Regions from separate parts of the Micromonospora sp. NBRC 101691 genome, predicted to be linked through region 1. Evidence: predicted binding sites of a transcription regulator. Region 1 holds the regulator's gene; the other holds the start of a gene.
The links. The regulator HrcA, encoded in region 1, represses chaperone genes, less so after heat shock. The targets are predictions, from matches to a motif close to GGTTNGCACNCTCNNNNNGAGNGTGCNAACC.

Region 1 (7,613 bases):
AAGAGCTCGTCCCGCTCCAGGAAGCCCAGCAGGTGCAGGGTCCCGTCCTTGGTGGTCTTGCCCTTGGCCTTCTCCTCCTCGTAGACGCGGTCGACCGCGGCCTCCAGGGCGGCCCGGTGATCCTCCGTCAGCACGTTGCGTAGCAGAAGGAAACCCTGCTCGTGGAACTCTTTGCGATCAACATCGCTGATCGGCTCGTAACCGGTCCGGCCACCGTAGTCGAACACCGCTGTCACCCCTCCCCGAAAGGAATCCGCCATTTCTGGCACAGATCGCCGATGGTAACGCGCCGTCGCCAAGGTCGGCGTCCGACACCCGACCACCGGGAACTGGCCTGATGGTGGACGTCCCGGCGGCTGGGCGGTGCGGATCGACCCCGCAGGTGGCTACGGAGAGAGACGGAGGTCACCCCTCGTCGAAGACCTCGGCGACCACCCGGGCGTCCTGCCGTTCCCGGTCGGAGACCCGGGACCAGGTGCCCCGGTCGGCCGTCCACTCCAGGTCGGCGAAGAGGACCCGCCGGACACCGTGGTCGTGGGCGTGCGACACCAGCCAGTGCGCGTACCGCCAGCCGTCGCGCGGGTCGGCGGCGGGAACGGTCAGCCCGGTCAGTTCGGCGGGGTTGACCGCCTCCGGCAGTCCCCAGTCCAGGGTGAGGTTCTGGGTCAGCGCGGCCGCCGCGGCGGCGCCACGCATCACCGGCGTACGACCGACGGTGCAGGCGACCGCGGCGGTGACGTCGCCGAGCAGCGCTCGGGTGAGCACCTCCGACTCGTCGGCCCACTTCTCGTACGCCTCGGGGAACGCCGACCGCTGGACGGCCTGGGCGGCGTCGGTGACCCGCATCTCCTGCCAGCCGCGGACCTTCTTGAGCCCCGCGTAGAACTTGTTGGCGGCATAGCGCGGGTCGCTGATCTGCTCCGGCGTGCCCCAGCCCTGGCTGGGTCGCTGCTGGAACAGCCCGATCGAGTCCCGGTCGCCGTCGGGCAGGTTCTCCAGCCCGGACTCCTGGAACGCGGTGGCGAGCGCGACGACGACCGCCCGCTCGGGCATCTTCCGCTGGATGCCGATCGCCGCGATGGTGGCCGCGTTCGCCATCTGCTCGGCGTTCAGCCGGACGTGCCCGTCGGCCCGGACCGTGCAACTGCGTCCTGCTATCGGCAGCCGTATGTCGTCACCGACGTTCCGGATGACGAGATAGATCCCGATGCTGGCGATGATGGCGACGACGAGGCCGGTCGCCACAATTGCCCGAGTTCGCACCCACACCCCCTGAACGACAGTCAGCCAAGCCTACGTCCCGCATGCCACCGCTCCACGCTCTCGACCGGTTCGGCCGACAGTGTCCGGACTCATCGCCGATGTCCCACCGGCCGGACGTTCGCCCCCGCCTACCCGGCGTCGAGGGCGGCCACCCACCGGGTCGGTCGCTTTTCCCGAAAGGCCAGCACTCCCTCCCGGCCCTCCTCGGAGAGGAAGTAGCCGGTGGAGACGGCGGACAGGTGGTCCAGCTCACGGCGCAGGTCCGTCTCGGGCGTACGACGCAGCAGCTCCTTCGCGCCGGCCAACGCCCCCGGCGCCCCCTTGACCAGCGCCGCGCACCAGCGGGCCACCGCCTCGTCCAGCTCCGCGGCGGGCACCGCCGTGGTGACCAGCCCGACCTCGGCGGCCCGCCGACCGTCGAAGGTCTCCCCGGTGAGGTACAGCTCGGCCGCCGCGCGGGAGGTCAGCCGCGGCAGGACGGTCGCCGAGATCACCGCCGGGATCACCCCGAGCCGCACCTCGGTGAAGGCGAAGGTCGCCTCCTCGACGCAGACCGCCAGGTCGGCGGCGGCGATCAGGCCCAGCCCGCCGGCGCGCGCCGGTCCGGCGACCCGCGCCACCACCGGCTTCGGGCACTCCCGGACCGCCGCCAGGACGTCGCCGAGCTTCCCGGCGGGCACGCTCCCGCTCGCGTACGCCGCGGCGGTCTCCTTCAGGTCCGCGCCGGAGCAGAACACCGGGCCGGTGTGGTCGAGCACCACCACCCGCACCGAGGGGTCGGCGACCGCCGTGGCCAGGCCGTCGAGCAGCTCGGTCATCAGGGGCGTGGAGAGCGCGTTGCGGTTGTGCGGGCTGTCCAGGGTGAGTGTGGTCACCCCACGGGCCGTCGACACCCGCACCAGCGCGTCGGGAAGGGTCATGGAAGGGCACACTAGTGGCCATGCCCGGCGTCCTTCCAGAAGGCGAATCCGTACCGACCGACGGGTCGCTCCCATCGACCGCCCTGCGCGCGGTCGGCGCGCGCGGCTTCGGGGTCTACCTCCACGTGCCCTTCTGCGCCAGCCGCTGCGGCTACTGCGACTTCAACACCTACACCGCCAGCGAACTCGGCGGCGGCGCGAACCGGGACAACTACGCCGACACCGTCCTGACCGAGCTGGGGCTCGCCGCCCGGGTGCTCGGGGACACTCCGCCGCCCCGGGTGGACACGGTCTTCGTCGGCGGTGGCACGCCCACCCTGCTCCCCGCCGACGACCTGGCCCGCCTCCTCGACGGCATCGACCGCACCTGGGGGTTGGCCGCCGACGCCGAGGTCACCACCGAGGCCAACCCGGAGTCGGTGACACCGGAGTCGCTGAAGACGCTGCGCGCGGCCGGGTACACCCGCATCTCGCTGGGCATGCAGTCGGCCGCGCCGGGCGTGCTCGCCGTGCTCGACCGCAAGCACTCCGCCGGGCGGGCCACCGCCGCCGCGGCCGAGGCCCGCGACGCCGGGTTCGACCACGTCAACCTCGACCTGATCTACGGTACGCCGGGGGAGCGGGCCGAGGACTTCGCCGCCTCGCTCGACCAGGTGGTCGCCGCCGGGGTGGACCACGTCAGCGCGTACGCCCTGATCGTGGAGGAGGGCACCCGGCTCGCCGCCCGGATGCGCCGGGGCGAGCTGGCGTACCCCTCCGACGACGTCGCGGCGGACCGCTACCTGGCCGCGGAGGCCGCCCTCGACGCGGCCGGTTTCTCCTGGTACGAGGTCTCCAACTGGGCCCGGACGCCGGACGCCCGGTGCCGCCACAACCTGCTCTACTGGACCGGCGGCGACTGGTGGGGCCTCGGCCCGGGGGCGCACAGCCACGTCGGCGGGGTGCGCTGGTGGAACGTCCGACACCCGAGTGCGTACGCGGCGAAGCTGGCCGCCGGGGAGTCGCCCGGCCAGGCGCGGGAGGTCCTCACCGTCGACGAGGCGCACATGGAGGACGTGATGCTCCGGCTCCGGCTCGCCTCCGGGCTGCCGCTGGCGGTGCTCGACCCCGCCGGCCGGGCCGGCGCCGAGCGGGCCCGCGCCGCCGGGCTGCTCGCCGAGGCCGACTACGCCGCCGGCCGGGCGGTGCTCACCCTGCGTGGCCGACTGCTCGCCGACGCCGTGGTCCGCGACCTGCTGCCCTGAAGCGTCCCCTCGACAGCGTGCGCGCCACCCGCCGCCCCGGCGGTCTCCCGGGCACCGTGTCGCGCCACCCGGGGCTGCCATGAGGACGGCCGGCCCCGGGAACACCACCGGGACCGGCCGGACGGCTCACTTCACGAAGCTCCGGGTCATCGGGTACTGGTAGAGCAGGTCCTGGTTGGCCTTGAGGGCGGCCACGATGCCGAGCACGATCGGCACGATCGCGAGCACGATCGGCACGAAGGAGAGCAGGCCGCAGGTGATCGCGGCGAGCAGCCAGCCCACCAGGATCGCGACCGCCCAGGTGATCTGGAAGTTGAGCGCGGCGACGGCGTGTGCGCGTACCGCCGGGGACTGCTGGCCCCGGACCAGCAGCACGATCAGCGGCCCGACCCAGCCGAACAGGGTCGCACCGATCACGATGCCGATCGGCCCGCCGGCGTGGGCCAGGATCGCCCAGGTCCGGTCGTCGCCACCGATCGGGCCGGGGGACGGCTGCGGCCCGCCCCCGCCCGGCGGCGGATATCCACCCGGCCCTCCGGGCGTGTGCGCCCCCGTGGCCCCGGGCGGCGGGAAGCCCGGTGGCGGGTAACCGCCCTGCTCACCCGCTGGGTGGTAACCGCCCGCTTCGCCCGGCGGCGGGTAACCGCCCTGGTCGCCCGGCGGCGGCGGGTAGCTGGCCTGGGGGTCCGGTGTCGGGTAGCCGGTAGCGGCGAAGTGCCCGCCCGAGGTCGGGTGGTCGGCCGACGGGGCGTCACCGGACGGGCCGTAACCCACCGTCGGCGGCTCCGGGGCGACGGCGGCGTGGCGCTCCGTCGGCGGCTCGTCGCCGAGCGACCCGTAGCGCTGTGTCGGCGGCTCGTACGACGGCGTCGTCCAGTTCTCCGTGGGCGGCTCGGGGGCCGGCGTCGTCCAGTTCTCCGTGGGCGGCTCGGGGGACGACGGGGGAAGGTGCTCGGTGGGTGGCTCATGGGGCGGCGTGGGCCAGCCGCCGGGCGGGGTGGATCCACCCGGTGGGGGATACCCGGACGCACCGGCCGCGTCGGAGAGTGGGGTGGTGGGCTCGTCGGGTGTCGACGGGGACCCGGACGGGGCGAGCGGCATGGTCGGCTCCGGCGGGTACCGGCCGGCGTCGCCCGCGCCGGGCGGGCGCGGCGGTTCAGTCATACCGGTCACGGTAGGGGCACCGGACAAGGCGCGACCAGCGGGCGCGTCCTGATCACCCGGGGGGACGGCCGGTACCGGGCCGGGGGCGGGGGTCGACACCGATCATCGCGTCCCGGGGGTGCCCCGACGTAGACTGGCACTCGTTAAAGTCGAGTGCCAGGAGCGCGTCGTCGTCGGCGACCGCCGCCGGTCGTCGCCGGGGGTGGGCACGCGCCGCGACGGACCGGGCGCCGACCGGCGTAGGAGGTGGGGAGAGTGGGTCTGGACGACCGCAAGCTCGCCGTGCTGCGCGCGATCGTCGAGGACTACGTCGCGACCCAGGAGCCGGTCGGCAGCAAGGCGCTGGTCGAGCGGCACCAGCTGGGCGTCTCCCCGGCCACGGTCCGCAACGACATGGCGGTGCTGGAGGAGGAGGGCTACATCCGGCAGCCGCACACCAGCGCCGGCCGGGTGCCCACCGACCGTGGCTACCGCCTCTTCGTCGACCGGCTCAGCCGGGTCAAGCCGCTCAGCCCGGCCGAGCGTCGGGCGATCGAGCGGTTCCTGGTCGGCGCGGTCGACCTCGACGACGTCGTCCACCGCACCGTCCGGCTCCTCGCCCAGCTCACCCGCCAGGTGGCCGTGGTGCAGTACCCGAGCCTGGCGCGGTCCTCGGTGCGACACCTGGAGCTGGTGCCGATCTCCACCACCCGGCTGATGCTGGTGATGATCGCCGACACCGGTCGGGTCGAGCAGCGGCTGGTGGAGCTGCCCGCGCCGGTTCCCGCCGACGACGTCACCGACCTGCGTCGCCTGGTCAACGAGAAGCTCTGCGGCACCCGGCTGTCGGACACCCCACCGCTGGTGCAGGCGTTGGTGGAGGAGGTCGACGCCGGGCTGCGTCCGGCGATGACCACGCTCTCCACCGTTCTGCTGGAGACCCTGGTCGAGCGGCACGAGGAGCGGATCGCGCTGGCCGGCACGGCCAACCTGACCCGGGGCGGCCTGCTCGACTTCCAGGGCTCGTTACGTCCGATCCTCGAGGCGCTCGAGGAGGAGGTCGTGCTGCTCAAGCTGATCGGCGAGGTCGAGCCGAGCACGACCCGGATCCGGATCGGCGACGAGAACGAGATCGACAACCTGCGGGGTACGTCGGTGGTCAGCACGGGTTACGGTCCAGGTGCCACCATCGTGGGTGGGCTGGGCGTGCTCGGCCCGACACGGATGGACTACCCCGGCACCATCGCCACGGTACGCGCCGTGGCACGCTACGTGGGCGAGCTGCTGGCCCAGAACTGACCAGTCAGGGCCGACGGCCGGCTCGGGCCGACGACCGGCGCAACGCGAGACGAACATGAGGACACGGAACGCAGTGGCCAGGGACTACTACGGCATCCTCGGTGTCAGCCGGGAAGCCTCCGATGACGAGATCAAGCGCGCCTACCGCAAGCTGGCGCGGCAGTTCCACCCGGACGTCAATCCGGACCCGGAGGCCCAGGAGAAGTTCAAGGACATCAACGCCGCGTACGAGGTCCTCTCGGACGACCGGAAGCGGCAGATCGTCGACCTGGGTGGCGATCCGCTCGCTCCCGGTGGCGGCGCGGCCGGTCCGGGCGGACCGGGCGGCGCGGGGCCGTTCGTCGGCTTCCAGGACATCATGGACGCCTTCTTCGGCGGGGCCACCGGCTCGCGGGGGCCGCGTCCGCGCACCCGTCCCGGGGCGGACGCGATCCTGCGGCTGGAACTGGACCTCAACGAGACGGCGTTCGGCGTCGAGGCGCCGATCACCGTCGACACCGCCGTGCTCTGCACCACCTGCTCCGGCGCGGGCACGGCCGCCGGCACCCACCTGGCCACGTGTGAGGCGTGCGGTGGCCGGGGCGAGGTGCAGTCGGTGCAGCGCACCTTCCTCGGCCAGGTCGTCTCGGCCCGGCCCTGCACGGTCTGCCAGGGGCACGGCACCACGATCCCGCACCCCTGCCCGACCTGTGCCGGGGACGGCCGGGTGCGTACCCGCCGTTCGCTGACCGTCAAGATCCCCGCCGGGGTGGAGGACGGCATGCGGATCCGCCTCGCCCAGCAGGGTGAGGTCGGCCCGGGTGGCGGCACCGCCGGCGACCTCTACGTCGAGATCCACGAACGGCCGCACGACGTCTACTCCCGCAAGGGCGACGACCTGCACTGCCGGGTGACCGTGCCGATGACCGCGGCGGCGCTCGGCACCCGGTTGACCATCAAGACGCTGGACAGCGAGGAGACCGTCGACGTCAAGGCGGGCACCCAGCCGGGCAGCACGATGCGGTTGCGCGCCCGGGGCGTACCGCACCTGCGCGGCACCGGCCGGGGTGACCTCTACGTCCACCTCGACGTGCGGACCCCGACCAAGCTCGACGCCGACCAGGAGCGGATGCTGCGCGAGTTCGCCAAGACCCGGGGCGAGGAGGTCGCCGAGCTGAGCAAGCAGGGCGGCTTCTTCTCCCGGATGCGGGACGCGTTCAACGGGCACGGCTGAGTGTCGGCCCCGCTCTTCCTGGTCGAGTCGCTGCCCGTCGCCGACACGCTGACCCTGGACGGCCCGGAGGGCCACCACGCGGCCACCGTGCAGCGGCTGCGGGTCGGCGAGGAACTGCTGCTGGCCGACGGTCGGGGTGGCACGGCCGCCGCCGTGGTCACCGCCGTCGGCCGGGGCGCCCTCGACCTGACCGTCACCTCGCGGGGGTACGCCGACGCGGCGGTGCCCCGCGTCGTGGTGGTGCAGGGCATCGCCAAGGGCGACCGGGGCGAACTGGCCGTCCAGGCGATGACCGAGGTCGGCGTGGACGAGATCGTGCCCTGGGCGGCGTCCCGCTCGGTGACGCAGTGGCGGGGCGAGCGGGGCGTACGCGCCCGGGAGAAGTGGGTGGCGACCGCCCGGGAGGCGGCCAAGCAGGCCCGCCGGGCCTGGCTGCCGGTGGTGGCCGGTGCCCCCGACGAGTCGACGGCGGCGGTGGCGGCGCGGCTCTCCGGTGCCGCCGCCGGGTTCGTGCTGCACGAGGAGGCACAG
Region 2 (7,613 bases), on a different contig from region 1:
GTGACGATGTTGGCCAGGACGGCGGCGCAGACCCCGCTGGCGAAGCCGGCGGAGAGGTCGATCTCGCCGAGCAGCAGGACGAAGACCAGCCCCATCGCGATCAGCGTGACCGCCGCGCCCTGGGTGAAGAGGTTGGCGAAGTTCTGCGCCGACAGGAACGACGGTCGCATGATCGAGAAGACCGTGCAGAGCACGACCAGTCCCAGGACGGCCGGCAGCGCCCCGATGTCGCCGCCGCGTACCCGGCTGATGTAGTTGCGGACGTGGCCGCCCACGGTCGGCGTGTCGGTGACCGCCACCGGACCGACCTTGCGCACGGCGGTGCTGGTCATCGGAGGGCTCCTGGGGTGCTGTCGGCGGATGCGCCGGTGTCGGGGGGCTGCGCGCCGTTGCCGGCCGTCAGGCCGAGCGCGCCGGACCGGCCGGCGGTGATCAGTTCGACCACCTGGGCGTGGGTGATGTCGGTGGTCTTCACCTGGGCGACCATCTGCCCGAGGTAGAGCGCGGCGATCCGGTCGGAGACCGCGAACACGTCGTTCATGTTGTGCGAGATGAGCACGACGGCCAGGCCGTTGTCGGCGAGCCGCCGGACCAGTTCGAGCACCTGGGCGGTCTGCGCGACACCGAGGGCGGCGGTCGGCTCGTCCAGGATCACCAGCTTGCTGTTCCAGAGCACCGCCTTGGCGATCGCCACGGTCTGGCGCTGGCCGCCGGAGAGGCTGGAGACGTGCTGGCGCAGCGACTTGACCGTCCGGACGTTCAGCCCGGCCAGGGTCTCGGCGGCCATCTGCTCCATGGTCGGTTCGTCGAGCACGATGCCGGTGCGCTTCTCCCGGCCGAGGAACATGTTCTGCACGATGTCGAGGTTGTCGCAGAGCGCGAGGTCCTGGTAGACGACCTCGATGCCGAGGGCGGCGGCGTCCCGGGGGCTGTTGATGGTCACCGGCCGGCCCTCGAAGAGGAACGTGCCGGCGTCGGTGGGGTAGATGCCGCTGATGCACTTGACCAGGGTCGACTTACCGGCGCCGTTGTCGCCGACCAGGGCGGTCACCTCCCCCGCGTGGGCGGAGAAGGCCACGTCACGCAGGACCTGGACCGGGCCGAAGCTCTTGTCGATCCCACGTAGTTCCAGCAGGGGGGTGGTGGACACGGGTCTCCTTCACGTCTGTCGAGCCGCCGGGGCGGGCGTCACCGGGGTTGCGGTCCCTGGGTGACGCCCGCGCTCCGGTGGGGGCACCGGAAACCGGTACGGCTCAGCTGATCCCGGCGTCGGCGCAGAGCTTGGCGTACTCGGCGGTGCAGAGCGCCTCCTTGGTGACGAAGCCGTCCGCCACGACGTCCTTGACGTTCTCCTTGAAGATCAGCTTCGGGGTGAGCAGGACGGAGGGCACGTCCCGGCCGCTCTCCGGGTCCTTCACCGTCTGCCCGGTCTCCTTGCGCTCGCCCTTGGCCAGCCCGATGGCCAACTCGGCGGCGGCGTCCGCCTCCTGCTTGATCGCCTTGTAGACGGTCATGCACTGGTCACCGGCGAGGATGTTCTGCAACCCCTGGAGGTCGGCGTCCTGCCCGGTCACCGGGACCTTGCCGTTGAGCTTGTTCTTCTTGAGCACCGAGATGGCCGCGTTGCCGAGGCCGTCGTTCGCCGCGAGCACGCCGTCGATCTTGCCGCCGGTCTGGGTCAGCATCTGCTCGAACAGCGTGGCGCCCTGGGCGTTGTCCCAGGCCGGGACGGACTGCTCCGGGCCCTTCACGTACTCGCCGGAGTCGAACTTCGGCTTGAGCACCGAGTCGTAGCCGTTCTTGAACAGGGTGGCGTTGTTGTCGGTGGGGGAGCCGTTCAGGTACGCCACCACCGGCTTCTGCACGCCCTTGTCGGTCAGGCACTTCGTCAGGCCCTCGCCCTGGAGCTTGCCGACCACCTCGTTGTCGAAGCTGACGTAGTACTCGGCGCTGCCGCCGAGGGTCAGCCGGTCGTAGTCGATGGTCGCCACACCCTGCGACTTCGCCTTGTCCAGCACGGCCTTGCCGGTGCCCGAGTCCAGGTTGACGATCATCAGGGCGGTCACCCCGCTGGTGATCATCTGGTCGGCGATGGTCTGGAAGTTGGACTTGTCGTCCTGGGCGTTCTGGATGTCGTAGTCGACGTCGGCCGCCTTGAAGGCCGCCTCCAGGAACTTGCGGTCGGCGTTCTCCCACCGGCCGGAGGACTTGCTGTCCGGCAGGATCACGCCGATCTTGGGCTTCTTGTCGGAGCCGGCGTCGTTGTCGCCCGAGTCGTCGCCGCAGGCGGTCACGCCGCCGGTGACGAGCAGACCCACGGTCGCGATGGTGAGGATCCCTCTGCGCATGTGCGGGGTTCCTTTCGGGGTGGGGGTGTGTTGTTTTGTTGTGCCCGGCAACGTATTCCCCGTCACACTCCGAGCGCAAGACCGTCGAGGTCATGGATTTGTTGGCTGCGGTAACAATTCAGCAACGCCAACGAAACGCGCAGGTCGGACGGCCGTCACCAAGCCCGGGTCGAACGAAGATGATCAACGCCTCACCCGAAGGTCGGGCAGCGTGGGAAAAGAGAAGCGGGTCGCCGTCGGTGGTGGCCGGCCGCTCAGCGGGTGGCGATCGGCGCGGTGGTCGCCCCGGTCAGCGCGACCAGGTCCGCCGGGGCGAGCTGGACCTGGAGCCCGCGCCGCCCGGCCGAGACGTAGACGCTCGGGAAGGCCAGGGCCGAGGCGTCCAGCACCGTCGGCAGCCGTCGGCGCTGACCAAGCGGGCTGATGCCGCCACGCACGTAACCGGTGGCGCGTTCGGCGAGGACCCGGTCGGCGAGGACGGCCCGCTTCCCGCCGGCCGCCCCCGCGAGCGCCTTGAGGTCCAGCTCACCGGTGACCGGGACGACCGCCACGGTCAGGGCACCGTCCACCTCGGTCACCAGGGTCTTGAACACCCGGTCGGCCGGTACGTCGAGCGCCGCGGCGACCTCGGTGCCGTAGTTCGGGGTGTCCGGCGCGACGTCGTACGGGTGGACGCTGTGTCCGATCCCGCGCTTGACCAGCAGCGCCGTCGCCGGTGTCCCCCGTCCCGCCACGGGCTCAAATCTAACCGGTCGGACGGCAGACCAGCGCGGTCGGCGCCCCGGCGACCCGGGTGAGCACCACACTCGCCGCCTGGTCGCCGGCGAGCCGCAGGTCGCGCCGGAGCCGTTCGGGTTCCAGCGCCGAGCCGCGCTTGAGGATCTCCACCCGCCCCACCCGTCGGTCGCGCAACAGGGCACGTAGTCGCTTCAGCGAGAACGGCAGCACGTCGGTGACCTCCAGACAGCGGGCGAAGGGGGTCACGCCGGGGGTGTCCGCGTACAGGTAGGCGATGCTCGGGTCGGCGATCGTCGCGCCCAACGTGGCGGCGAGTTCGGCGACCAGGTGCGCGCGGACCACCGCCGGATCCGGGTCGTGCAGGTAGCGCCGGACCGGGCCGACCGGAGCCTCCTCCGCGCCCGAGCCGGTGAGCTGGTGCGCCCGCCCGGCCCGCAGCACGGTCGCCCGACGGGGCAGCTCGGCCAGCCGGCCGCACCAGAGCGCCGCCTCCACCAGGTCGCCGTCGACGCTGACCCACTCGGCCTCCGCGCCGGTCGGGATCAGCGCGTGGTCCAGCCCGGGGGCCACCTTCACCACCGTGTGCGGCACCCGGGCGGCGAGGTCGGTCACGAAGTCCCACGGAGGTGAGTAGGCCTTCGGGTCGAAGATCCGCCGGCCGGTGCCGGTGCTGCGGCGGGCCGGGTCGCAGAAGACCCCGTCCACCCGGGACACGTCGAACGCGGTCGCGTCGCCGCACTCGACGGTGAACGCGTCGGCCAGCCCGGCCGCCCCGGCGTTCGCGGCGGCCATCGCGGCGGTGAGCGGATCGGCCTCCACCCCGTACACCCGGATGCCGGCCCGGGCGGCGGCGAGCGCGTCCGCGCCGAGACCGCAGCCGAGGTCGGCGAGGGTGCGTACCCCGGCGTCCCGCAACCGCGCGGCGCGCCGGTCGGCGACCACCCGCCGGGTCGCCTGCTCCAGCCCGGCGCGGGTGAGGAACATCCCGGCCGCCTCCGGGCCGAACTTGCCGGTCGCCCGTCGCCGCAGCTCGGCCTGCGTGAGCGCGGCGGCGGCCAGCCCGGCCGGCACGCCGGCCGAGCGGAGCGCGGCCGCCGCGCTCAGCGGGTCACCGCCGGCCACCCGTGCCGCCGCGTCGAGCGCGGTCGACCCCTCGGGGGTACGCAGGACGGCGAACTGGTCGAGATCCACCCGACCCATTCTGGACCGCCGGGTTCGGGAGGTAGCAGGGGTCCCTTGTTACCGCTTTTTGTCGAACAGGGGACCCCTGCAGGCACCCGGACCCCGCCCGGGTCAGGGCAGGGCCCGCAGGAACGGGCCGTGGTTCAGGCGGAACTCCCAGGCGTAGAACCGGTCCCAGTTGATCGACCAGGTCATCAGCCCCCGGAAGGCCGGGTTGGTTCCGCTACGCGGGGCGTACGACCCGCAGCTCTGCCCCTTGACCAGGCAGTTCACCGCGGCCTGCACCCCGGCCGGGGCGAGGTAGCCGTTGCCGGCGCTGGGGGAGGAGGGCGCCCCGAAGGCCACCTGGTCCTCACGCAGCGCCGGGAAGAACCGGTCGGGGTTGCCGGCGACCGGGAAGCCGGCCAGCAGCATGTCCGTCATCGCGATGTGGAAGTCGGCGCTGCCCATCGTGTGGTACTGGTTGTCCAGCCCCATGATTGGTCCCGAGTTGTAGTCCTGCACGTGCAGCACGGTGAGGTCGTTGCGCAGCGCGTGGATCACCGGCAGGTACGACCCGGAGCGCGGGTCCTGTCCGCCCCACGGGCCCTGTCCGTAGTACTGGTAGCCGAGCTGGACGAAGAACGTCTCCGGCGCCATGGTGAGCACGAAGTTGGCCCCGTACCGCTGCTTGATCGTGCGGATCGCCGAGATCAGGTTGACGATCACCGGCGTGGTCGGGTTGCGGAAGTCGGTGTCCCCGGCGTTGAGGTAGAGCGAGTGCCCCTCGAAGTCGATGTCGAGGCCGTTCAGGCCGTACCGGTCGATGATGGCCGACACCGACCGGACGAAGGTGTCCCGGGCGGCGGTGGTGGTGAGCTGGACCTGGCCGTTCTGCCCGCCGATGGAGAGCAGCACCTTCTTGCCCTGCGCCTGCTTGGCGCGGATCGCGGCGATGAACTCGGCCTCCGTCTCCACCCCGGGGCACTCGGTCGCCGGGCAGAGCTGGAAGCGGATGTCGCCCGAGGTCACGGTGGTCGGCTCACCGAAGGCCAGGTTGATGATGTCCCAGTCGGCCGGCACGTCGGCCATCCGCAGGTAGCCCGAGCCGTTGGCGAAGCTGGCGTGCAGGTAGCCGATCAGCGCGTGCCGGGGCAGCCCACCGGGCGGCGGCGTGGTCGGGGGCGGCGTGGTCGGCGGCGGGGTGGTGGGGGGCGGCGTGGTCGGCGGCGGGGTGGTCGGCGGCGGCGTGGTCGGCGGGCCGCCGGCACAGGGCGCGCCGTTGATCGTGCAGTTGACGGGGGAGCCGGAGCCGGTGACCAGGAAGCCGAACGACACCGAGGCGCCCGGCGCGACGGTGCCGTTCCACGACCGGTTGGTGAAGGTGTGCCGCCCGCCGGCGCTGGTCAGGGTGGCGTCCCAGTAGGAGCCGAGGGTGGTGCCCGACGGCAGGGCGAAGGCGACCTGCCAGCTGGTGATGGTGGTCGGGCCACCGTTGGTGATGGTGTAACGCCCCTCCCACCCGGTGCCCCAGTCGGCGGTCCGGACGAGGGTGGCGGTCGGACCGGCGGCCTGGGCCGGCGCGGCGACGACGAGGGTGGTGGCGGTGATGGCGGCGAGGGCCGCGACGGCGGCCAGCAACAGTCTCGGGACAGGGCGACGCATCCGGACCTCCCGGTAGGAGAGCCGTCGGATCGACGGATGCCTAATTATTAGGATTGTTAACTGTAATTGTCCAGGTGTGGTGGCGAGTGATCCGGTCGCGGACCGTGCTGCGAGGGTGGGCACGGCGCGGGCGGGGGTGGGCGGCTCCGGCCGACGCGACGCGCCCCGCCGTCGTTGGCACTCTCCTTGACGGAGTGCTAGCGGCGGCCTAATCTGCGATTAGCACTCTCCCATCGAGGGTGCCAGCTTCCGGGCCTCGCCCGGAGGTTGAACGCCAGGCGGACCGGCACCCGCGACGACGGCCCCGCCCGGTGGCATGTGGCAGATTGACGCTGGTCGGCCCCGCCGACCGGTTACGAAACCAAGTACCCCAGGAGGGTATGCCCGTGACTACCGCGACCAAGGTTGCGATCAAGCCGCTCGAGGACCGGATCCTGGTCCAGGCGAACGAGGCTGAGACCACCACGGCGTCGGGCATCGTGATCCCCGACACCGCCAAGGAGAAGCCGCAGGAGGGCACCGTCCTCGCTGTCGGCCCGGGCCGCGTCGACGACAAGGGCAACCGGATCCCGGTTGACGTGCAGGTCGGCGACACCGTCATCTACTCGAAGTACGGCGGCACCGAGGTCAAGTACGCCGGCGAGGAGTACCTGGTGCTCTCCGCCCGCGACGTCCTCGCGGTCATCGAGAAGTAACCAACCGATCAGTGTCGCTGCCCCGGTCCGGCTCGCCGGGCCGGGGCAGCAACGCTTCGAAGGGATATCCATGGCGAAGATCCTGAGCTTCTCGGATGACGCCCGGCACCTGCTCGAGCACGGTGTCAACGCCCTCGCGGACGCGGTCAAGGTCACTCTCGGCCCGCGCGGGCGCAACGTCGTCCTGGACAAGAAATTCGGTGCGCCGACGATCACCAACGATGGGGTCACCATCGCCAAGGAGATCGAGCTCACCAACCCGTACGAGAACCTCGGCGCGCAGCTGGTCAAGGAGGTGGCGACCAAGACCAACGACGTCGCCGGCGACGGGACCACCACCGCCACCGTGCTCGCCCAGGCCATGGTCCGCGAGGGCCTGCGCAACGTGACCGCCGGGGCCAACCCGGCCGGCCTCAAGCGCGGCATCGACGCGGCGGCGGCCAAGGTCTCCGAGGCCCTGCTCGACCGGGCCGTCGAGGTGGCCGACAAGACCTCGATCGCCCACGTCGCGACGATCTCGGCGCAGGACGCCACCATCGGCGAGCTGATCGCCGAGGCGATGGAGAAGGTCGGCCGGGACGGTGTCATCACCGTCGAGGAGGGCTCCGCCCTGCACACCGAGCTGGACGTGACCGAGGGTCTCCAGTTCGACAAGGGCTTCATCTCGCCGAACTTCGTGACCGACCTGGAGTCGCAGGAAGCGGTCCTGGAGAACCCGTACATCCTGATCACCACGCAGAAGATCTCGGCGATCGAGGAACTGCTGCCGCTGCTGGAGAAGGTCCTCGCGGACAGCCGGCCGCTGCTGATCGTCGCCGAGGACGTCGAGGGCCAGGCGCTCTCCACGCTGGTGGTCAACGCGCTGCGCAAGACCATCAAGGTCTGCGCGGTCAAGGCGCCGGGCTTCGGTGACCGCCGCAAGGCGATGCTCCAGGACATGGCGATCCAGACCGGCGCCGAGCTGGTCGCGCCGGAGCTGGGCTACAAGCTCGACCAGATCGGGCTG

Region 2: groES (co-chaperone GroES) is a predicted target of HrcA. The motif match lies at 6,130-6,160, and genes of this name have one in related genera.

Annotation. Positions count from the first base shown of each region.
Region 1 is NZ_BSTB01000001.1:881,155-888,767, reverse strand. It holds gene QSK20_RS03810 (phytanoyl-CoA dioxygenase family protein) at 1-227, opposite strand, end outside; gene QSK20_RS03805 (hypothetical protein) at 406-1,221, opposite strand; gene QSK20_RS03800 (enoyl-CoA hydratase-related protein) at 1,392-2,183, opposite strand; gene hemW (radical SAM family heme chaperone HemW) at 2,204-3,427, shown strand; gene QSK20_RS03790 (DUF4870 domain-containing protein) at 3,554-4,591, opposite strand; gene hrcA (heat-inducible transcriptional repressor HrcA) at 4,847-5,869, shown strand; gene dnaJ (molecular chaperone DnaJ) at 5,943-7,082, shown strand; gene QSK20_RS03775 (16S rRNA (uracil(1498)-N(3))-methyltransferase) at 7,083-7,613, shown strand, end outside.
Region 2 is NZ_BSTB01000008.1:127,816-135,428, reverse strand. It holds gene QSK20_RS14955 (sugar ABC transporter permease) at 1-332, opposite strand, end outside; gene QSK20_RS14950 (ATP-binding cassette domain-containing protein) at 329-1,150, opposite strand; gene QSK20_RS14945 (sugar ABC transporter substrate-binding protein) at 1,254-2,348, opposite strand; gene ybaK (Cys-tRNA(Pro) deacylase) at 2,603-3,082, opposite strand; gene QSK20_RS14935 (THUMP-like domain-containing protein) at 3,093-4,277, opposite strand; gene QSK20_RS14930 (chitinase) at 4,380-5,891, opposite strand; gene groES (co-chaperone GroES) at 6,299-6,607, shown strand; gene groL (chaperonin GroEL) at 6,678-7,613, shown strand, end outside.